3 regions of the Actinokineospora cianjurensis genome follow, and region 2 is predicted to be linked to each of the others. Evidence: riboswitches for the same ligand, from Rfam matches in the RefSeq annotation. Region 2 holds a riboswitch; each other region holds the start of a gene.
What was found. A riboswitch is a leader RNA that binds a small molecule or an ion and turns the genes downstream of it on or off. The one in region 2 is predicted to bind cobalamin.
Positions count from the first base shown of each region.

Region 1: another riboswitch for cobalamin. It lies ahead of CLV68_RS14975 (prenyltransferase/squalene oxidase repeat-containing protein); the one in region 2 lies ahead of CLV68_RS18260 (putative cobaltochelatase).
Region 3: another riboswitch for cobalamin. It lies ahead of CLV68_RS26695 (ribonucleoside-diphosphate reductase subunit alpha); the one in region 2 lies ahead of CLV68_RS18260 (putative cobaltochelatase).

Region 1 covers NZ_RCDD01000002.1:59,301-66,507, forward strand. The annotation lists gene CLV68_RS14965 (ABC transporter ATP-binding protein) at 1-605, shown strand, start outside; gene CLV68_RS14970 (ECF transporter S component family protein) at 602-1,483, shown strand; cobalamin riboswitch at 1,479-1,630, shown strand; gene CLV68_RS14975 (prenyltransferase/squalene oxidase repeat-containing protein) at 1,710-2,732, shown strand; gene CLV68_RS14980 (STAS domain-containing protein) at 3,238-3,573, shown strand; gene CLV68_RS14985 (helix-turn-helix domain-containing protein) at 3,612-4,577, shown strand; gene CLV68_RS14990 (hypothetical protein) at 4,574-5,503, opposite strand; gene CLV68_RS14995 (NsdA family TPR-like regulatory protein) at 6,116-6,610, shown strand; gene CLV68_RS15000 (phosphotransferase family protein) at 6,607-7,207, shown strand, end outside.
Region 2 covers NZ_RCDD01000002.1:823,305-830,511, reverse strand. The annotation lists gene cobO (cob(I)yrinic acid a,c-diamide adenosyltransferase) at 1-341, opposite strand, end outside; gene CLV68_RS18260 (putative cobaltochelatase) at 352-2,355, opposite strand; cobalamin riboswitch at 2,385-2,577, opposite strand; gene cbiE (precorrin-6y C5,15-methyltransferase (decarboxylating) subunit CbiE) at 2,674-3,852, shown strand; gene cobM (precorrin-4 C(11)-methyltransferase) at 3,849-4,592, shown strand; gene CLV68_RS18245 (cobalt-precorrin-6A reductase) at 4,589-5,305, shown strand; gene CLV68_RS18240 (DEAD/DEAH box helicase) at 5,302-7,207, shown strand, end outside.
Region 3 covers NZ_RCDD01000005.1:313,558-320,764, forward strand. The annotation lists gene CLV68_RS34245 (hypothetical protein) at 1-1,115, shown strand, start outside; cobalamin riboswitch at 1,320-1,530, shown strand; gene CLV68_RS26695 (ribonucleoside-diphosphate reductase subunit alpha) at 1,639-3,984, shown strand; gene CLV68_RS26700 (ribonucleotide-diphosphate reductase subunit beta) at 3,981-5,024, shown strand; gene CLV68_RS35790 (PadR family transcriptional regulator) at 5,164-5,496, shown strand; gene CLV68_RS26710 (hypothetical protein) at 5,586-6,218, shown strand; gene CLV68_RS26715 (hypothetical protein) at 6,215-6,469, shown strand; gene CLV68_RS26720 (sigma-70 family RNA polymerase sigma factor) at 6,474-7,025, opposite strand; gene CLV68_RS26725 (zf-HC2 domain-containing protein) at 7,090-7,207, shown strand, end outside.

The DNA of each region.
Region 1 (7,207 bases), 760 kb from region 2:
GCCCCAGGCAGGGCGGCGCGGTTCATGTGGACGGCTCGGACCCGAAGGCGTTGCCGAGCGCTCGGGCTCGCAAGCTGGTCGGGCTTGTGCCCCAGACCGCGAGTGATCTGCTGTACCTGGAGACCGTGGCTGATGAATGCGCCGCGGCTGACCTGGAAGCCGGTGCTGAAGCGGGCTCCTGCCAGGCCCTGCTGTCGCGGCTCGCCCCGGGGATCGCCGCTGATCGGCATCCCCGCGACTTGTCCGAGGGCCAACGGTTGGCCTTGGTGCTCGCGGTGCAGCTGTCGGCGGCGCCACGGGTCATGCTGCTGGACGAACCGACGCGCGGTCTGGACTACACCGCGAAGGCTTCTCTTGCGCGGATCGTGACCTCGCTGGCCGCTGAGGGGCACGCGGTCACCATCGCCACGCATGACGTCGAGTTCGTCGCCACCGTGGCGCACCGCGTGATCGTGATGGCCGAGGGGGAGATCGTGTCCGACGGCTCGACAGCCGAGGTGCTCACCGGCTCGCCCGCCTTCGCCACCCAGGTCGCGAAGATCCTCGGCCACGGCTGGTTGACGGTGTCCGAGGTCGCCGCGGCGTTGCCGCAGGTGCTCCGATGACCGCCATCCGGCAGTGGGGGCGTTCCGACCAGGTTGTGCGGGTCGGGCCGCGGTCGGCGCTGGTGCTGGGCTTGGCGTCGCTCGCCGGGTTGATGATGTTCGTGTGGCCGCTGCTGGTGCGGGTCGAGCCGCAGAGCATGCAGCACGGGCCCGACGCGCCGTTCCTCTTCATCGGGATCCTGCCGGTGCTGATCGTGGTCGTGCTGGCGGAGCTGTCCGAGGGCGGGATGGACTCCAAGGCGCTGGCCATGCTGGGGGTGCTGTCCGCGATCAACGCGGCACTGCGCCCGCTCGGCGCGGGGACGGCGGGCATCGAGACGGTGTTCTTCATGCTGGTGCTCTCGGGGCGGGTTTTCGGCGCCGGGTTCGGGTTCGTGCTCGGGTGTACGTCGCTGTTCGCCTCCGCGTTGCTCACCGCTGGGGTGGGGCCGTGGTTGCCGTTCCAGATGCTGTGCTCGGCGTGGATCGGGATGGGCGCGGGGTTGTTGCCGCGCAGGGTCACCGGCAAGGCCGAGATCGCGATGCTCGTCGGGTACGGAATCGTGGTCGCCTACGTGTTCGGGTTCCTGATGAACCTGTGGTTCTGGCCGTTCATCACCGGCGCCGAGGTGCCGTACCACGACGGCCACATCTCCTACGTACCAGGCGATCCCGTGTGGGAGAACCTGCACCGGTTCGCGGTGTTCACCCTCCTGACCTCCACGGCGGGCTGGGACACCGGGCGGGCGATCACCAACACGGTCGCGATCCTCGTCGTCGGCCCGGCGGTCCTGGCGACGTTGCGGCGGGCCGCGCGCAAGGCTTCTTACGGTGTGGCGCCGACTTTCGGCACGCCGTTCCTGCCGGAGGGTGAGCGACGCCACCGGATGGCCGATTGACCGTGGCGGTGGGACTGCGAGACTGACCGCACAACCGAACAGCGCTCGGCGGCGGGGGAAGTCCGGTGGGAATCCGGCACTGACCCGCAACGGTGAGCCACCGCACAGGTGGCGAGTCCGACTACCCGTCCCGAGCGTCAGAACTCCCTCACCCGTCGTGGTTCGCGGTCCGGGGAACCGGCGCCGGTGGCGCCTGTTCCGGTCCGCGCTGCCCGGAAAGGTCCACATGAGACTCCGTTCCGCCGTGCTCGCCCTCGCTTGTGCCGCCGGTGCGGTGGTCGCCGCGCCCACCGCGCAGGCAACCACCACCCACAACCGCGCCGACGCCGCGTCCGGCTGGCTCGCCCGCCAGTTCGTCAACGGCGACCACCTGGAGACCGACTTCGGCGGCACCAGCTACCCCGACGCGGGTCTGACGATCGACGCCGTGTTCGCGTTCGCCTCCTCGGGCACCGCCAACGACTACGGTGCCGCGGCGCTGACCTGGCTCGCGCAGCCCACCGTGCTGTCGGGCTACATCGGCGACGGCACCGAGGCATACGCGGGCGCCACCGCGAAGACCGCGCTCGCGGTGCAGGTCCGCGGCGGCAACCCCACCAGCTTCGGCGGCGTCAACCTCATCACCCGGCTGAACTCGCTGCTCACCCCGTCCGGCCGGTTCTCCGACCAGTCGATCTACGGCGACTACAGCAACGCGTTCACCCAGTCCCTCGCCGTGATCGCCCTCGACCGCACCGCGGCAGGCGCCCCCGTCTCGGCCGTGAACTTCACCGCAGGCACCCAGTGCCCCGACGGCGGCTTCCCGATCGTCTTCGGCGCCCCCACCTGCGCCAGCGACACCGACGCCACCGCCGTCGTCGTCCAGGCGCTGCTCGCCACCGGCCGCACCGCCGCCGCCCAGCAGGGCCTGACCTGGCTCAAGTCCAAGCAGCAAGCCAACGGCGGCCTCGCCTACGGCGACGGCTCCGGCACCCCCAACACCAACACCACCGGCCTCGCAGGCCAGGCGTTCCGCGCGGGCGGCCGCCTCCCCGCCGCCCTCAAGTCCCGCCAGTACGTCCTCTCCCTCCAGGCAAACTGCACCGCCCCCGTCCCCGACCGCGGCGCCATCGCCTACGACTCCACCGGCCTCAACCCCAGCACCGTCACCCGAGCGACCGCCCAAGCCACCCTCGCCCTGCGCGGCGCCCCCTTCGCCACCCTGACCTCGACAGGCTCCACGAACGGCGCACCCACCCTCGCCTGCTGATAGCACACTCGCTCCCCGATGCCTGGTTCCGCCCGACTCCCGGAGCGGAACCAGGCATCGCGATTCCTAGGCGTCGTCGGCCTGAACGGTGGAGCCTGCGTCAAGGCTGACGGTTGCTCCTATCGCGAGTTCGTTCAGCGCAGGCACCGGAGGACACCGGCGACCATGTCTGAGTGCTCGCCACTGAACCATCCGATCGACCCGGACAAGCCTTGGCGGTGGCGTGTTCAGCCACGACGCCTTCGCGTCAGCCGGCCTTCGTGACCCGACCTGGGTCAGATGCCCGTTCACCGCCCTCGCCTTCTGCTGCGGAACACGCCTTCGGATCCACCGACAGCGGGCGATCGTCGAGCAGCAGGCGAGACTGGTCAGTCAGGTCGGGGCCTGTTCTGCTCGTGTGTGAGGCGTCTCGGTATTCGGGAGCCGCCGGGTGTTGGGTAGTCTTTGTCCGACCGGTGGGTTGAGCACACAGCCTGCGTAGCGTGGCCAGCCATCGGGGGTTCGTGTGGAGTTGTTCAGTGCCAGGATCGAGGACCAAGGCACCCACGTCGTGTTGAGTGCGGTCGGTGAGATCGACATGGCCACGGCGCCGGATTTCCGGGTGGCGCTGGCTACCGCGGCGGCGCGGGCGGAGCGGTTGGTCGTGGATCTCACGGGGGTGCGGTTCCTGGGGTCGGTGGGGATGACCGCGTTGATCGAGGCGTACGACCACGCGCAGCGGGACGGGGTGGCGATCACGTTCGTCATCGCGGCGCGCAGCACCGTCCAGCGGACGTTGGAGATCACCGGGCTGCTCGGGTCGTTGCCGGTCGTGCACACCCTGAGGCAGGCTGACGGCTAGCCATGGGCCAGAGGTGGCCATTCGCCTACACTGCCGTGATGGACACGTTCGACGTCGGGTTCCTGGAGCCGATCGGGCTCGGGCGGGTCGAAGGGGCCGTCTACCTGCGGCTTCTTCGGTCGCCGAGGGCTGATGCCAGTGAGCTCGCCGCCGACCTGGACGTGTCCGGGAGTCGGTTGGGGAAGGCGATCGGGAACCTGGTCGCCGCTGGGTTGGTCGCGAAGCTGGCGGTGCGCCCGGTGCGGTACGTGCCTGCGCCGCCGCAGGTGGCCATTGACGCGTTGGCGTTGCGCAGGGCGGAGGAACTGGACCGGCTGCGAGCGACGGCCCGGGATCTCGCGGCGGCGTACGAAGAAGCGCCGCGGGGGCACGCGGCGGACCTGATCGAGCTGATCGAGGGTGGATCGGCGGTGCGCCACCACATCGCGCAGCTGCAACTCGCCGCGCAGGAGGAGGTGCTGATCATCGACTGCCCGCCGTACCTGGGCGGCACCCCGGAGTTCAACGTCACCGAGCTCCAAGCCCTCCAGCGCGGCGTCGCCTACCGCTCGATCTACCACATGCCACTGCTCGACGACCCGGCCCGCCTGGCGCAGGTCGCCACCTACACCGAGGCGGGCGAGCAGGCCCGCGCCCTGGTCGATGTCCGGATGAAGATGATGATCGCCGACCGCCGGGTGGCCCTGCTGCCGCTGAGCTCGGACGAACCCGACACCGGCGCCCGCATCGTCGTGCACCGCTCCCCGCTGCTGACCGCGCTGGTCGCCTGCTTCGACCTGCTGTGGGACCGCGCCACCCCCATCGGCACCGCCCTGCGCGGCACCCGCCGCGACAAGGAGATGCTGGCCCTACTCGCCTCCGGGATGAAGGACGCCGCGATCATGCGCTCGCTCGACATCACCCAACGCACCATGACCCGCCGCATGACCGAACTCCTCGACGAACTCGGCGCCGCCACCCGCTTCCAAGCAGGCATCCAGGCCAACCGCCGCGGCCTGGTCTAGCGGCCGAACATCGCTTCTGCCAGGTCACGCACCGAGGCCATCACGGAGCGGTCTTGCTTGGGGCGGGGGAGTGGCAGCATGAAGCGGATGTCGTCGTCGGAGGCGGGATGGGCGGACTGGGCGGCGGTGCGAAGGGTGTCACGGTCCACGGTGCGGGAGGCGCTGATCTGAGTCTCCTGGGTGCCGATGACCCGGATGTACTGCTGGGTGTCGTCGAAGAGCTCGTAGCGGAGCGTGGGTGACTCGGTCTCACAGGTCAGCGCCCCGTAGGTGCACTGACCCGGGGTGGTTCCCAGCGGCGGGCCGACGGCGATGTAGCTGGAGCCCGACCTCGACGAGAGGTACCAGGTCCTCTGCTGGGGCACAGGTTCGTAACCGGGCACCGCAGTCACCATGAGCGACGACCGGTCCACTTGCGCCGCGGCGATGCGCTGGTCCACATCGGAGGGCACGGCCCCGGCGAGCGCGTGCAGTAGCACCAGACTGACTGCCACGAACACCACCAACGACCCAAGCGCCAGGTACCAGCGCCGCAACAACACCCCCGCCACCAGCGCGAACGGGACGACCCCAAGCAACAACCACAGCGGCTGAGACTGACTGATACCGAGGTGCACCTCGTCGGTGATGTCCCACGCGAGCAGCCACAGCCCGAACCCGATGCCGCCCACGAGAGCAGCCCATACAAACCGTCCACCCCGACTCGACGGCAACCACGACGCCTCGGGTGCCACGCGCGTCACCGCCATCAGGACCACCACGAACACCGCGAACAGTGCTGGGCCTGCGATGAGCAGCGCGGAGCCACCACCGAACATCGCGACAACCCCGAAGCTGACGGCGAGCGGCGCCAGGAAGGCACCCGCCAGCCCCGCCAACCCGACCCGCGCCAGCGACCGCTTGACAGACTCCCCAGCCCCGTTCACGCGGTGACTGTCGCATGTGCACCTTGCTCGGGCATCCGTGGAACTACTCATGTGGTGGCTCTCGTGCTCGCCTGCGGCGTCGACGAAAACGCCTCGCCTGCGGCATTGGCCTGGCGCGAGTTTCGAACTTTGCTCGATGCGGCGAACTTGTTTTGCGCGGGGCCCCTGAACTACCCGTGGCAGGACCGCAAAGCAGGGGCCGAAGAGCTATGGCCCTGTCCGCGAACGACGCTACGGGCAGTCCTCCCCCACACAAAACAAGTCCGCCCCATCGAGCCGGGTTGGCACCAGCGGATCCGAGGAGCGCGTGGTGGCCAACGTTGTAGAGGAGGCGGTTGTAGGCCAACGTCTGGGAGGGGCGTGTTGGGACCAATGCCTGCGATGGGCGCGTGGTTGGCCAACGTTGCAGAGGGCATGTGAAGGCCGCTGCGTCGGCAAGCTCGAACGCGGTCACATTCGTTGGCCACAACTGGCCTACCGGAAGGCATTGCGAGCGATTCTCGGCGTTCGGACGGACGCGGAGATGGGCTTCAGCCGAAACCAGCTCAAGAAGGCTAGCCCCGAAGGTGTGAAGCGCAGTGACTTCCTTCGTGCGACCGCAAGCGTGGCGGTATGCTGTTGACCGCCCGCGCCCGCGCACTGGCCAAGCTCAAGCAGGTGCCCGACACGATCAGGACGATCGGGCTCGCCGATGAGCAGTTCGCCAACTCGACGCCCCACAACGGCCCGGCGTGGATGGCGTACTACGACGCGGCTCAGCACGCCGGAGACACTGGACACGCCCTGTTCGACCTCGCCATCCACGGCCGGTTCGGACAGGAAGCGACCACCCGGCTGGGTGCGGCAGTGCACGGGCACTCCGATGCCTACGCCCGATCACGGGCCATCTCCGGCATCAAACTCGCCTCGCTGACCATCCGCGTCGGTGACCCGGACGAGGCCGTTCGGATCGGGTCACGTGCTCTCGGCGCGATGGGCGCCATCACGTCACGCCGCGCCTCCGACGATCTCCTGGAACTGCGCGACTTCGCGATCACTCACGCCCACCGCACCGACGTGGACGGACTTCGGCACGCCATCAACGAACGGCTGATGATCACCCGGTGACCGGGGACAGCGAGGTCATCCGGGCGGCACTACAACGCGCCTGCGCACACCTCACACTGGACGCCGTGGGTGCGACCTTGGTGCACTCGGGCGAGAACACGATCTTCGCGCTCCCGTCGCGGGTTATCGCTCGCGTCTCGCGGCCCGGTCAGGTAGCGGCAGCCCGCAGGGAAGTCGCGGTCGCGCAGTGGATGCTGGAAGCGGCGATACCAGCGGTCCGCCCGCTGGAAGACCTCGATCACCCCGTGGTGGTAGGCGATCGCGCGGTCACCTTCTGGCACGAACTCCCGCCACACCGCCACGGACAACCAGCCGAAATCGCCCAAGCGCTCCAACGACTCCACAACGCCAAGCCACCCGAGGAACCACGGCTCGGCGAGATCGACCCCTTCGTCCGACTGCCGGAGCGCATCCAGGCCGCCATCACCCTGACCCCCGACGACCGCGCCTGGCTCGACACGCGGCTCGACGAACTCACCCGTCGCTGGGCCAAGCGCCCCGCCGGGGACCCGCTCTGTGTCGTGCACGGCGACGCCTGGAGCGGCAACGTCGTCGCCACCGACTCCCACGTCCTGTTCCTCGACCTCGAACGCACCG
Region 2 (7,207 bases):
CGCGCAGCCTCGGCGTGGTCCTCCTCGGATCCCGCCTTCCGCGACCACGACCACCCAGCGCCCATCTTGTGCCACTCGACCGGACCACCCTCACCGGTCTGCTCGTGCACCTTTCCCAACGCCAGGAACGCGGACTCCTCGCCGACCCGCCACTTGGCCGACTTCACGAACTGGAACACCCCGATCGACCAGCCCTGGTTCCAGCCCCGCAACGCGAGCCCGAACGCGGCCGTCGACTTCCCCTTCATCTCTCCGGTGTGGACGACGACAAGGGGACGGTTGCGGCGCTGACGGGTGGTGAGCCCGTCCTGGGGAACAACGGACGGCTTTCCCTGTGGCATGGCGTCTCCCTCAGGCCGCGCGGGCGGCGCGGACGACACCCGCGACGGCGTCAGCGGACAGTTCGTCCAAGCGGAGGCCAGTGGCGCCGAGGGCGGTGGCGAGCTTGGTGGCGAGCCCCAGCCGTACTGGTCCGGTCTCGCAGTCGACCACCACGCTGGCCACACCGTCAGCGGCGATCGCGGAAGCGGCCCGCAGAGCGTCGGCGACGGCGTCGTGGGACGAGCGGCCATTGCGGGTCACCGCCACCGTCGCGCGACCATCGGTGACAACCACCAGGAGCGCCCGCCTGCGCGGGTCCCGCATCCGCTCGACCTCAAGTGTCTTGCGAGCGCGCAAAAGGCCGTCCGCCAAGGGAGTGCGCCCACCGGTGCGCAGGTCGCGCAGTCGAGCGACCGCCGCCTCGACCGAAGAAGTGGGCGGCAGGGCCAACTCGGCGTCGCCACCGCGGAAGGTGATCAGCCCGACCTTGTCGCGGCGCTGGTAGGCGTCGCGCAGCAGCGAGATCACCGCGCCGGTCACCGCGGACATCCGCTTGCGAGCGGCCATCGACCCCGAGGCGTCCACAGCGAACAGAACGAGGTTGGACTCACGCCCTTCCCGCACTGCCCGGCGCACATCACCAGACCGCACAACCAATCCCGGACCACTACGCCCCCGGGACTGCTGGAACGGCGCCGCGGCGGTGAGTGTGCCGACCAAGTGGATGCCTGTGCCCTGGTTCTGCGCCGCCCGCAACGCCCGGCCACCGCCTGCCCGCGACCTGGACCGCCTGCCCGGCGCTCCCTCACCCACACCGTCGATCTGCAGCACCCTCGCCCGGAATGCCTCGTCCGGACTGGGGGCAGCCTGCGAACGGTCACCACCCTGCGGCGCCTCGGTGTCCTGCTTGCCCGGCGACTCGCCACTGCCCTGATCGGACTCAGGCTCAGACTCGGGCGAACCGCCGCCGGGGCCACCATCCGGTGTGTCGTCAGGGTTGCGGTCAGCCTCCTCGGCCGCGTCCCGCAATGCCTGCGACAACTGCTCCTGGTCCAGGCCAGGCTCGTCGAACGGATCGCGGCGACGGCGGTGCGGCAGCGCGAGCCGGGCGGCCACCTCGACGTCGATCTCCTCGACCTCGAGAACACCCCGCCACGCCGCGTGCGCCACCGAAGCGCGGGCCACCACGAGGTCCGCCCGCATCCCGTCCACATCGAACGCGGCGCACACGGCGGCGATCCGGCGCAGCTCGGAGTCCGGCAGCACGACCTCCGGCAACGCCTTGCGGGCGGCCACGATCCGGGTCGCCAGCTCGGCGTCCGAAGTGGACCAGGTCGCGGCGAACCCGGCCGGGTCCGCCTCGTAGGCCAGCCTGCGCCGGATGACCTCGGTGCGCGTGTCCACGTCCCGGGCCGCCCGCACCTCGACGGTCAGCCCGAACCGGTCCAGCAGCTGCGGCCGCAGCTCGCCCTCCTCCGGGTTCATCGTCCCGACCAGCAGGAACGCCGACGCGTGCGACACCGACACGCCCTCGCGCTCCACGTGCGCCCGGCCCATCGCGGCGGCGTCGAGCAGCAGGTCGACCAGGTGGTCGTGCAGCAGGTTGACCTCGTCGACGTAGAGCACGCCCCGGTGCGCCGCCGCCAGCAACCCCGGCTGGTACGCCCGGACGCCCTCGGTGAGCGCGCGCTCCAGGTCGAGCGAGCCGATCACCCGGTCCTCGGTCGCGCCGACCGGGAGTTCCACCAGCCGCGCGGGCCGGGTGTCGGACTCGGGGTCGGTGTGCGGGCCGTCCGGGCAGCCCGGGTCGGGTGCGGCGGGGGAGCAGGAGAACCGGCAGCCCGCGACCACCTCGGCGTCGGGCAGCAGAGCCGCGAGCGCGCGCACCACGGTCGACTTCGCGGTGCCCTTCTCGCCGCGCACCAGCACCCCGCCGATCCCGGGGTGCACCGCGTTGAGCAGCAGGGACAACCGCAGGTCGGCGTGGCCGACGACCGCGGCGAACGGGTAGCCGGGCAGGGCTGGACGGGACACGTCGTTCCTCACTCCGGGTCCGCGCCCGGATCGATGGGGCAGCGGGGCCGAGTGTCCTGGCTCCCGGATCGCGGCACCGCCCCGGCCTTCCCGGGCAGCCCGGTGGCACGCGAGGGGACGGCACTCCCCGGTCACAGTGGCGGGACCGCACCGGATTCGCACCGGCTTCCTCGCTCACCCTGCTGGTTCTTCTCTTCAGTTGGCTCCATCGCATCGTCGCAGACCGCGTGGCCGGTGGCCAAGGCACGTGGTGGGGATCTCGGGTCGGTTAGGGTCTTGGCCGGTGTCCGACAGGCAGGGGTGAGTGGGATCAATCCGGTGACCGTGATCGGGATCGGGGCGGACGGCGTGGCCGGGCTGTCCCCGGCCGCGCGCGCCGAACTGGACCGCGCCGAGGTCGTGCTGGGCTCGGCGCGCCAACTCGACCTGCTGCCCGACGAGGTCACCGCCGAACGGGTCACCTGGCCGTCGCCCCTGGTGCCCGCCATCCCCGGGCTGCTCGACCGCTACCGCGACCGCGCGCTGTGCGTGCTGGCCAGCGGCGACCCGATGTTCCACGGCATCGGCACCACGCTGGGCCGGTTCACCGAGGTCCGCGTCGTGCCGCACCCGTCGTCGCTGTCGCTGGCGTGCGCCAGGCTGGGTTGGGCGGTGGAAGAGGTGGCGGTGGTCAGCGCGGTCGCCCGGCCGCTGGCGCGGTTGCACGCCGTGCTGCACCCGGGACGGCGCGTGCTCGTGCTCAGCTCGGACGGCTCGACCCCGGCCGCCGTGGTGGCGTTGCTGCGGGACCGGGGGTTCGGGGCGAGCAAGGTCACCGTGCTGGCGGAACTGGGCGGACCGGGGGAGCGGATCGGCGCGGACGTCGACGGGGTGTCGCCGTTGAACGTGGTCGCGATCGAGTGCGTGGCCGACCCCGGCGCGCGTCGGCTGCCGCGGGTGCCGGGGTTGCCCGATGACGTGTACGAGCACGACGGGCAGATCACCAAGCGCGAGGTCCGGGCGGTGACGGTGTCGTCGCTGGCGCCGGAGCCGGGGCAGCTGCTGTGGGACGTGGGCGCCGGGTCGGGCAGCGTGGGCATCGAGTGGGCGCGGACCCACCCCGCCTGCCGGGTGATCGCGGTGGAACCGAGGGAGGACCGGGCCGACCGGGTGGTCCGCAACGCCGCCGCGCTCGGCGTGCCAGGTCTGGTGCTGGTCCGGGGTGCTGCGCCGGAGGCGTTGGCGGGCCTGGAGGCACCGGACGCGGTGTTCGTCGGCGGCGGGGTGACGGCCGAGGGTGTGCTGCCCGCGTGCTGGGCGGCGTTGCGGCCGGGTGGGCGGATGGTGGTGAACGCGGTGACGCTGGAGTCCGAGGTGCTGGTCGCCCGGTGGCACGCGGAGGTCGGGGGAACACTGACCCGGCTGTCGGTGGGTCGCGCGGGGCCGGTGGGCGGGTTCACCGGGTGGCGGCAGGCGATGCCGGTGACGCAGCTGGTGGCGACCAAGGAGCGTGCATGACCGTCCACTTCATCGGCGCGGGCCCCGGTGCCGCCGACCTGATCACCGTGCGCGGGCGGGACATCATCGCCGCCTCGCCGGTCTGCCTGTACGCCGGTGCGCTGGTGCCCGCCGAGTTGCTGGCCGTGTGCCCGCCGGGGGCGCGGAAGGTCGACACGGCCGAGCTGACCTTGGACGAGATCATCGCGGAACTGGTGGCCGCGCACGCCGCTGGTCACGACGTCGCGCGGCTGCATTCCGGCGATCCGTCGGTGTTCAGTGCGATGGCCGAGCAGATGCGACGCCTTGACACGGCTGGTGTTCCGTATGACGTGACGCCTGGGGTGCCTGCCTTCGCGGCGGCGGCCGCGTCGTTGCGGCAAGAGTTGACGGTCCCCGCACTGGGGCAAACCGTTGTGCTGACTCGAACTTCCGCTCGGGCGACGCCGATGCCCGTCGGGGAGGACCTGGGGACGTTGGGGCAATCGGGTGCCACGATGGTGCTGCACCTGGCCGTCCAGCGGATCGACGAGGTCGTCGCCGAGCTGCTGCCCAACTACGGCGCGGAATGTCCGGTCGCGGTGGTGGCGTACGCCTCTCGGGCGGACGAGGTGGTGCTTCGGGGGACGTTGGCCGACATCGCGGGCAAGGTGCACGACGCGGGCATCAAGCGCACCGCGGTGATCATCGTCGGCCGAGTGCTCGCCCCGGGCGGGTTCTGCGAGAGCCACCTGTACTCGGCGGAGCGGGACCGCTCGTGAAGGTCCTGGTCCTGGGCGGCACGGGTGAGGCTCGGGCGCTGGCGGCCGCGTTGGACGAGAGTCCGGACCACTCGGTTGTGTCCTCTTTGGCCGGACGGGTACGGGATCCGCGGTTGCCGGTGGGGGAGGTGCGGGTCGGCGGGTTCGGTGGGCCGGACAAGTTGGCTGACTGGCTTGTCGCGCACAAGGTCGACGCGGTCGTGGACGCCACGCACCCGTTTGCCGAGCGCATCAGTGCTTCCGCTGCCCGCGCCGCTGAGCTGACCGGGGTTCCGTTGCTCATGTTGCGTCGGCCGGGGTGGCCGTCGCGTCCTGGGTGGCACTGGGTGGAATCGCTGGAGGGGGCTTGCGCTGTCGCGGAAGGGTTGGGGGAGCGGGTTTTCCTGACCACGGGTCGACAAGGGCTTGCGGCCTTCGCCGGGTCGTCCGCGTGGTTCCTGGTGCGGTGCGTGGATCCGCCTGAGCCGCCGGTCCCCGCGCGGTCGGAGGTGGTGCTCGACCGCGGTCCGTACACAGTGGAGGGTGAGCTCGCGGTGTTTCGAGAGCACCGGATCGACGTGCTGGTCACCAAGGACAGTGGCGGCCCGCTGACCGTGGCCAAACTGGACGCCGCCGAGGAGCTGGGTGTTCCGGTGGTGGTCGTGCGGAGACCGGCACCGCCCGCGGTCCCGGTGGTGTCGGACGTCGAGCAGGTCATGGCCTGGCTGCGGTGATCCAGGGCCTCGACCGCTGCGCGGCCACCGTCGAGTCGGCCGAGGTGGTCGCCTTCCACGGTGACGCGCTGCCGGACGGGGACGAACTGGGCGAGCTGGTGGTGGCGGGTCGCCGGGTCGCCGCGGTGCGGATGCCGATCGCTGACGCGGTGCCGGTTCTGGCCAAGGCCAGGCGGGATCCGCGGTGTCATCGCACGGCGGCGTTCTGGGGCGCGGTCGTGGTGGTCGCGTTGCGGCAGGTCGCGCGCGGCTCGTTGAGCCAGGAGGACCGCGACCGCCTCGCCGAGTTGGCCGAGCGGATGCCGGACGGCGCGCATGTCACGGCCGCGGAACCCCTTGCCGTGGTGCGGATGTTCGTCGAGGCCATCGCCGGTCCGCCGCCGGAGGACGTGCTTCGCCTGCCCGGCGGTGTGCGGCTGTCGCTGCGGCTCGACCCCGACGGCGCCTGCGTTGCGCAGGTCCACTCCGGGGGTGTGGTGGTGGACGCCGCCGAGGTCGCCGAACGTGGGGACGATGCGGCCAGGGCGGCGCTTTCCGATGCGCTGCACCGGGTCGCGCGCCGATGGCCGCCGCTGGGCCGGTTGCTGGCGCGGGACGTGCCGGATCGGCTCGCGTTGACCGAGGCGGAGGTCGGGGACCTGCTGGTGAACGCGACTCGGCTCGGGGTGGACGTGCACTGGCCGCGGCACATGGTCGCCACCCTGACCCGACGCGTGGTCATCGGGCGGGTCGAGTCCGCGCACGGGGTGGTCACCGCCGACTGGGAACTGCTCCTCGACGGGACCGCGCTGAGCAGGTCCGAAGTGGAGCGGCTAGCGGCGACGCACGCCCAAGCCGTGCGACTGCGTGACCGGTGGGTGCTGCTCGACGCTGCTGTCACCCCGCGCGCCATCAGGCCGTTCACCGTCGCGGAGGCGCTGGCGGCGTCGATGACCGGGACGGCCGATGTCGACGGTCGCGCGGTGCCGGTGGTCGCGACGGGGTGGCTTGAGGCGTTGCGGGCCAGGATCGAGGAACCTGTCGAGGACGTGGTGGAGCCGCCGGACGGGCTCACCGGGGTGTTGCGCGACTACCAGCTGCGGGGGTTGCGGTGGCTGGCGCGGATGACCCGGCTCGGGCTGGGTGCCTGCCTGGCCGACGACATGGGGCTCGGCAAGACCATCACCCTGATCGCGCTGCACCTGCACCGGTCCACAGTGGAACCCACGCTGGTGGTGTGCCCCGCGTCGTTGCTGGGGAACTGGGCGCGTGAGGTGGCCCGGTTCGCGCCGGGGGTGCCGGTCACGCGGTACCACGGGGCGAACCGGACCCTGGCGGACAAAGGGATCGTGCTGACCACCTACGCAGTGCTCCGCCGGGACACGGCGCGGTTGGCGGGGCAGCCCTGGGGGTTGGTGGTCGCCGACGAGGCGCAGCACGTGAAGAACCCGGACTCCGCCACCGCCAAGGCTTTGCGCACGATCCCCGGGGCGGCTCGGGTCGCGTTGACGGGTACGCCGGTGGAGAACAGCTTGACGGACCTGTGGGCGCTGCTCGACTGGACGACACCCGGGCTGCTGGGGACCCGGGCGTCGTTCCGGACCAAGTGGGCCGATCCGGTGGGGGTCGATCCGCGGGTGGCCGAGACGTTCGCCCGCCTCATCCGGCCGTTCCTGTTGCGGCGCCGCAAGTCCGACCCGGGGATCGTGCCGGAGCTGCCGCCGAAGACCGAGACCGACCATCCTGTGCCGTTGACCCGCGAGCAGGCAGGTCTTTATACCGCTGCCGTTCGGGAGGCGATGGTGGAGATCCGTGGCGCGGAGGGGATGGCGCGGCGCGGGCACGTGCTGCGGCTGCTGACGTCGCTGAAGCAGATCTGCAACCACCCGGCGCAGTACCTGCGCGACCGCGAGGGCCGGTTGG
Region 3 (7,207 bases), on a different contig from region 2:
TGGCGGGTGACGCGTTGGGTGCTCGACACCGGTCTACTGTGGATGGTCATGCCGGGGCGGTGGACCGGTCTGTCGAGGCGCAGCGGGGGTGGGTGTCCGACGCGCGTTCCCGTGGGGCGCAGGGGGCGGTCAGGTTCGCGGGTGAGGCCGAGCGGTTGACCGGGCAGGCTCGGTCGCAGCCGGTGCAGCGGTGGTTGGCGGAGATCGTCGGCCGGATGCGGAACTGGCTGCGCGAGAAGTGCGGCGACGTGCTCGGCGGCATCCTGTCCGGGCTGATCCTCTCGATTCCGACGATCATCATCGGGGTCGGGTTGCTGCTGGCCGGGCCGGTCGGGTGGACGGTGCTCGCGGGTCTACTGGTCGTGGGCGTCGGTCTGGGGATCTACGGGCGTTGGCAGGAGTACAAGGCGGATCACGGCGGCAACGGACCGGGATTCCTTGCCGGACTTGGCTTGGTGGGTCTCGGCATCGCGGACCTGACCGGCATTCCGTACATCGTGGAGGCCGCGGTGGGCCAGCGCGCCTTCGCCCCGACCGGGATGAGCGACTTCGAACGGTGGGAACGCGGCACCCAGGGCGTGGTCAACCTGGCCCTGCTGGTCGCGGGCGGCGCCAAGAAGCTGTTCGCCGAACGAGCTCCCGTCGAACCCGTCCGCGCCCCCGTCGACCCGCACACCGTCCCGATCCCCGGCGAGAGCAACAACGCCCGCTTCGAAGCCGCCCGCCAGATCATCCTCGACACACCCCCCGCCGACCGCGCCGCCGCCACTCGCGTCCTGTTCCCCCGCCTCACCGAACTCAGCGGCAACACCTGGAACTTCCGCGCCAACCCCTCAGCCGACGGCGGAATCCACTTCACCGGCGAGGGCGCGCCCTTCATCTTCGCCATCGACAACGCGGGCAACGCCTTCCAGGGCAAGATCGGCCCCGGCACCCTCACCATCCACCCGGGCGCCCCCACCACGGTCAACTACACCACCCTCCGCCCCCTGACTCCCACACCCCCGCCACCCCCGATACCCGCTCCTGCCACCGCCACCGACCCCATCCCCCCGGTCGCCCCTCGGCTACCTGCCCCACCCTCCGAGCGCGAGCCCGAACCCAGCAGCCACTAGCCGGACAAGCCCGCCAGTCGATCATCCAGATCGGCTGACCGAGTGCCTTCGGCTGATTGCCGATTCGGCCCGCCAGTGGCTCGGTCTCGATCATCGAGCAGGCCATCGGCTCGGGTGGGATACAGCGGACCGTGCCTGTGGGCACTGCTCCAACCGAGCGACACGCCCACTAGATGTGGGGTGCGATGGCCGGGCGCGCACCCATGTATTGTGCCTCTAGCTGGTTCGGCCGATCATCCAGATCGGTCGTCGCAAGAGGGAACCCGGTGTGAGTCCGGGGCTGCCCCGCAGCGGTGAGTGGGAACGAGAGCCGTCACGAAGCACTGGGCCACGACAGGTCTGGGAAGCGGCGGCCGGTAGGTGCCGATGAGGCGTGCCCGCGAGTCCGAAGACCTGCCAGCGCTTCCGCACGCGTCCGCGTGCGGGTGTCCGCGGCCCCGAGGGAGGGCGGGAGGACGTGGCGGTCGCGCGCGCCCGCCCGGTCTCCGCTGCCCGGGGTCGCTCGGTGAGCGAGGAGAGACCTGTGACGGCCACGACCACCATGCGCGTGCGCAAGCGCGATGGGACGTTGGAACCGGTCGACGTCAACAAGATCGTCGGGGCGGTGCGCGCCCAGGCCACCGGACTGTCCGATGTGGACCCGTTGCGGGTGGCGACCAGGACGATCAGCGGTCTCTACGACGGCGCGAGCACCGAGGAGCTCGACCAGCTCTCCATCCAGACCGCCGCCGCGCTGGTGGCCGAGGAGCCGGAGTACTCCAAGCTCGCTGCCGGGCTGCTCGCCGCGTTCATCGGCAAGGAGGTGCGCAGGCAGGGCGTCGGCTCGTTCAGCGACAGCATCGCGCTCGGCCACGACCAGGGCCTGATCGGTGATACCACCGCCGCGTTCGTCGCCGCCAACGCCACCGAGCTCGACGGCGCCGTCGACCCCGCGGCCGACCGGCGGTTCGAGTACTTCGGCCTGCGCACCGTCTACGACCGCTACCTGCTGCGACACCCCGAGCAGCGCACCGTGATCGAGATGCCGCAGTACTGGCTGCTGCGGGTCGCCTGCGGCCTGTCCACGACCGCCGCCGAGGCCATCGGGTTCTACCGGCTGATGTCGTCGCTGGCGTACCTGCCCAGCTCGCCGACCCTGTTCAACTCCGGCACCCAGCACACCCAGATGTCCTCGTGCTACCTGCTCGACTCCCCGCGCGACGAGCTGGAGTCGATCTACGAGCGCTACGCCCAGATCGCCAGGCTGTCGAAGTTCGCGGGCGGCATCGGCGTGCAGTGGTCCCGGGTCCGCTCCCGCGGCGCCCTGATCCGCGGCACCAACGGCCACTCCAACGGCATCGTGCCGTGGCTGCGCACCCTGGACGCGTCGGTGTCGGCGGTCAACCAGGGCGGTAGGCGCAAGGGCGCGGCCTGCGTGTACCTCGAGACCTGGCACCCGGACATCGAGGAGTTCCTGGAGCTGCGCGACAACACCGGCGAGGACGCCAGGCGCACGCACAACCTCAACCTGGCCAACTGGATCCCCGACGAGTTCATGCGCCGGGTCGAGGCCGACGCCGACTGGTCGCTGTTCGACCCGGACGAGCTGCCCGAGCTGGTCGACCTGTGGGGCGAGGACTTCGACCGCGCCTACCGCGGCGCCGAGGAGGCGGGCCGGGCCGTGCGCACGGTCAAGGCCCGCGACCTCTACGGCAAGATGATCCGCACGCTGGCGCAGACCGGCAACGGCTGGATGACCTTCAAGGACACCTCGAACCGGACCTGCAACCAGACCGCCGAGCCGGGCAACGTGGTGCACCTGTCCAACCTGTGCACCGAGATCCTCGAGATCACCAGCGACGAGGAGACCGCGGTCTGCAACCTCGGCTCGGTCAACCTCGGCGCGCACGTGCTCGCCGACTCTCCCGACGGCATGGACTGGGAGCGGCTGCGCGCGACCGTGCGCACCGCCGTGGTGTTCCTCGACCGTGTGATCGACATCAACTACTACCCGACCGAGCAGGCTGCCCGCAGCAACCCGCGCTGGCGGCCGGTCGGCCTCGGCGTCATGGGCCTGCAGGACGTCTTCTTCAAGCTCGGCCTGCCGTTCGACTCCCCGAGGGCGCGGGAGCTCTCGACCCGCGTCGCCGAGGAGATCTACCTGACGGCGCTGGAGTCGTCTGCCACGCTGGCCGAGGAGTCGGGCGCGCACCCGTCGTTCGCGCAGACCCGCGCCGCCCGCGGTGACCTGCAGCCCGACCTGTGGGGCGTCACGCCGACGCAGACCGAGCGGTGGACCGCCGTGCGGGCCCGCGTCGCCGAGCACGGCCTGCGCAACTCGCTGCTGATCGCCGTCGCGCCGACCGCCACCATCGCCTCCATCGCGGGCTGCTTCGAGTGCATCGAGCCGCAGGTGTCGAACACGTTCAAGCGCGAGACCCTCTCCGGGGAGTTCCTGCAGATCAACTCCTACCTCGTGCGCGAGCTCAAGGCGCGCGGGCTGTGGACCGACGACGTCCGGTCGCGGCTCAAGCGCGATGAGGGGTCCGTGCAGGGGCTCACCGAGCTGCCTGCCGACGTGCGCGAGCTGTTCCGCACCGCGTGGGAGCTGCCGCAGAAGGCACTGGTCGACCTGGCCGCCGCGCGCGGCCCGTACATCGACCAGAGCCAGTCGCTGAACCTGTTCGTGGCGTCGCCGACCATCGGCAAGCTGTCCTCGATGTACCTCTACGCCTGGAAGTCCGGGCTGAAGACCACGTACTACCTGCGCTCCCGCCCGGCGACGCGCATCCAGCAGGCGACCGTGCCGACCGCGGCAGCCGCCCCGGTCGACGCCGAGGCCATCGCCTGCTCCCTGGAGAACCCCGAGTCCTGCGAGGCATGCCAGTGACGGCTCTTGAGACCACCGGCCTGGCGGGCACCGCCCGCGGCCACGCGCTGCTCGACCCCGGCATGGACCTGACCCTGCGGCCCATGCGCTACCCGCTGTTCTACGACCGCTTCCGCGACGCCATCAAGAACACCTGGACCGTCGAGGAGGTCGACCTGCACTCCGACCTCGCCGACCTGGCCAAGCTCTCGCCTGCCGAGCGGCACCTGGTCAACCGGCTGGTGGCGTTCTTCGCGACCGGCGACACCATCGTCGCCAACAACCTGGTGCTCAACCTCTACGAGCACCTCAACGCGCCGGAGGCCCGGCTCTACCTGTCGCGGCAGCTGTTCGAGGAGGCCGTGCACGTCCAGTTCTACCTGACGCTGCTCGACACCTACCTGCCCGACGAGGACGAGCGGATCGCGGCTTTCGCGGCGGTGGACAACATCCCGTCGATCCGCGCCAAGGCCGAGTTCTGCTACAAGTGGATCGACTCCATCTCCGGCCTCACCCGCCTGGAGTCCAAGGCGGACCGCCGCGGCTTCCTGCTCAACCTCATCTGCTTCGCCGCCTGCATCGAGGGCCTGTTCTTCTACGGCGCCTTCGCCTACGTGTACTTCCTGCGCTCCCGCGGCCTGCTCAACGGCCTCGCGTCGGGCACGAACTGGGTTTTCCGCGACGAGTCCATGCACATGGCCTTCGCCTTCGACGTGGTGGACACCGTGCGCCGCGAGGAACCCGACCTGTTCGACGACGAGCTGATCGACCAGGTCAAGCAGATGATCCGCGAAGCCGTCGACGCCGAGACCGCGTTCGCCGAAGACCTGCTGGTCCGCGGCGTGGCAGGCATGTCCGTCGCCGACATGCGCACCTACCTGGAACACGTGGCCGACCGCCGCCTCCAGGTCCTGGGCATCCCCCCCATCTACGGTTCCCCCAACCCCTTCGCCTTCATGGAACTCCAAGACGTCCAAGAACTCTCCAACTTCTTCGAACGCCGAGTCTCCGCCTACCAGGTAGCAGTAACCGGCTCCGTCTCCTTCGACGAAGACTTCTAGGTTGCACCCGCCGGGCTGGGCACCTCCACTGGACCCAGCCCGGCTCCGATCGTACGTGTCCGGCCTGGTCCGGCCAGCGGCTCGCGGCTTCGCGACACCATGGTGCATCTCTAGATAGGGGCTAGGTAGAGTTCTGGGTATGGCAGGCCCACGCATGACGTTGCCGACGCAGTTGGTGCTGCGCGCCCTGATGGAGAACCCCGACCAGGAGATGTACGGGCTCGAGATCTGCGCGGCCGCCGGACTGCCCAGCGGCACCATCCACCCACTGCTCGCCCGGCTCGAACGGGTCGGCTGGCTGCGCAGCCGCTGGGAGGACATCGACCCGGCCCAGGAAGGCAGGCCCCGCCGCCGCTACTACGGCCTCGACCCCAACAGCCTCGCCCCCATCCGCGCCGCCCTCACCCGCGTCGAAGCCTCACAAGCCGCCCTCACCCGCCTGCGTCCCGGCCTCGCGGGCGGTGCCCGATGACAGGTACCTCTCCGAGCAGTAGTGCTCCCGTCCGTGGCGGAAGTGGCGGCGTCGCACGCGGTCGAGCCCACGAACTCGCGCACATCCTCGTGCGGGATCTGGCCCGCACCCGCGATGTCGCCAACGAGCGCGAGGTCGCCATAAGACTGGGGCGCCCTAACAAGCCCCTCGACGGCTATCTGAGTCCCAATCTGGTTCTCGACCTCACCCGCACGCGCGACTTGTACCTGTCCCGGGCTCGCGACAGCGCCCGGGACCTGGCGAGTGCTCTCGACGTCGCCCGCATGCCGATCGGTGGTCACGATCTTCTCCGCATCCTTGACAACGTCGTTGCCCGGTGCGGCCGCGACTTCGATCACGTCGACGCCGAGCTGGTGGAGGCACTCGAGATCGTCGCCGCGAGCCTGGACGTCATGATCGGCGCGCTGAACCCGATCGTCGCTGTCGCCGAGACGGGCGGACGAGAGCAGAAGGCACCTGCGTTCCGGGTGGGGCGGATGTCGCGCGGGATGACTGGGCTCGCCGTGCGGTTGCTGCCTCCACACCACCGTGGGCAGTACCGGGAGATCTTCATGTCGGAGATGTGGGATCTCGCGTCGGGAGACGGCAACTGGTGGACACAACTTGTGTACGCGCTCCGAATCCTGCACCACGCACTCTTTCTTCGCCGGGAATTGCTCACCCCGCCTCCGTCAACACGCGAGCGGATCAAGTCATCGTGACCCGGGTTCCCTCCACCCCGCGCCCGCACCCCCACGGCCTGATCGGCTACGTCGTCGACGACCCCGCTCGCACCGACCAAGCCCTGCGGCTGCTGCGCTGGATCATCCCGGCCGCCATCGCCGCCCTGATCATCCTCGGCGCCATCGTCTTGGTCCTAGCCCCCAACCCGGCCACCGCAGCGATCACCACCGCGGCCATCACCGCGACCGGCGGGGGACTGGTCGTCGCCCGTCGTCGGGTTCGGCGGTAGGGGGTCAGCCGGTTTCGGTGGCGGTGGTGTTGTCCATGGCTCGGATGAGGTCGTCGCGGGCTCGGGCTACTCGGGAGCGGATGGTGCCGACCGGGCAGGCGGCGATCTCGGCGGATTCGGCGTAGCTGAGGCCGAGGACCTGGGTCAGGACCAGGGCTTCCCTGCGGTCCGGGTCGAGCGCGTCGAGCAGGACGTTCAGCTCGACCACGCCCTCGAACCCAGACGTCGCCCCCACGCGGTCGGCCTCGTGTTCCCACACCACCCCGGCCGCCAGTCGGGGGCGGGCCTTGGCCATCCGGATCTGGTCGACCACGACGCGGCGGGCGATGACCAGGAGCCAGGTCTTGGCCGAGGAGCGACCGGCGAAGCCGCGCAGGCTGCTCAGCGCTCTGGCGAAGGTCTCCTGGGCGAGGTCGTCGGCGAGCGACACGTCGGCGAGGTGGGCGACGAAGCGCCACACGTCGCGCTGGGTGGCCCGCACGAACCGCTCCAGTGCGTCCCGGTCGCCCGTGCGCGCGCGCAGCGCCCAGCGGGTCACCTCGTCATCGGGGGTCATGATCCCGGATCGTAACCACACCCCGCCGGGAACTCGTGCGCCATATGGAGCGACTATTCACCACGTGGACTGCGATACCTGCCGTGCCGCGCTCTCGGCCCGCCTCGACGGTGAGGCCGAGCCCGCGCCCGCCGCCGAGACCGACGGCCACCTCGCGCTGTGCCAGGACTGCGCCGGGTGGC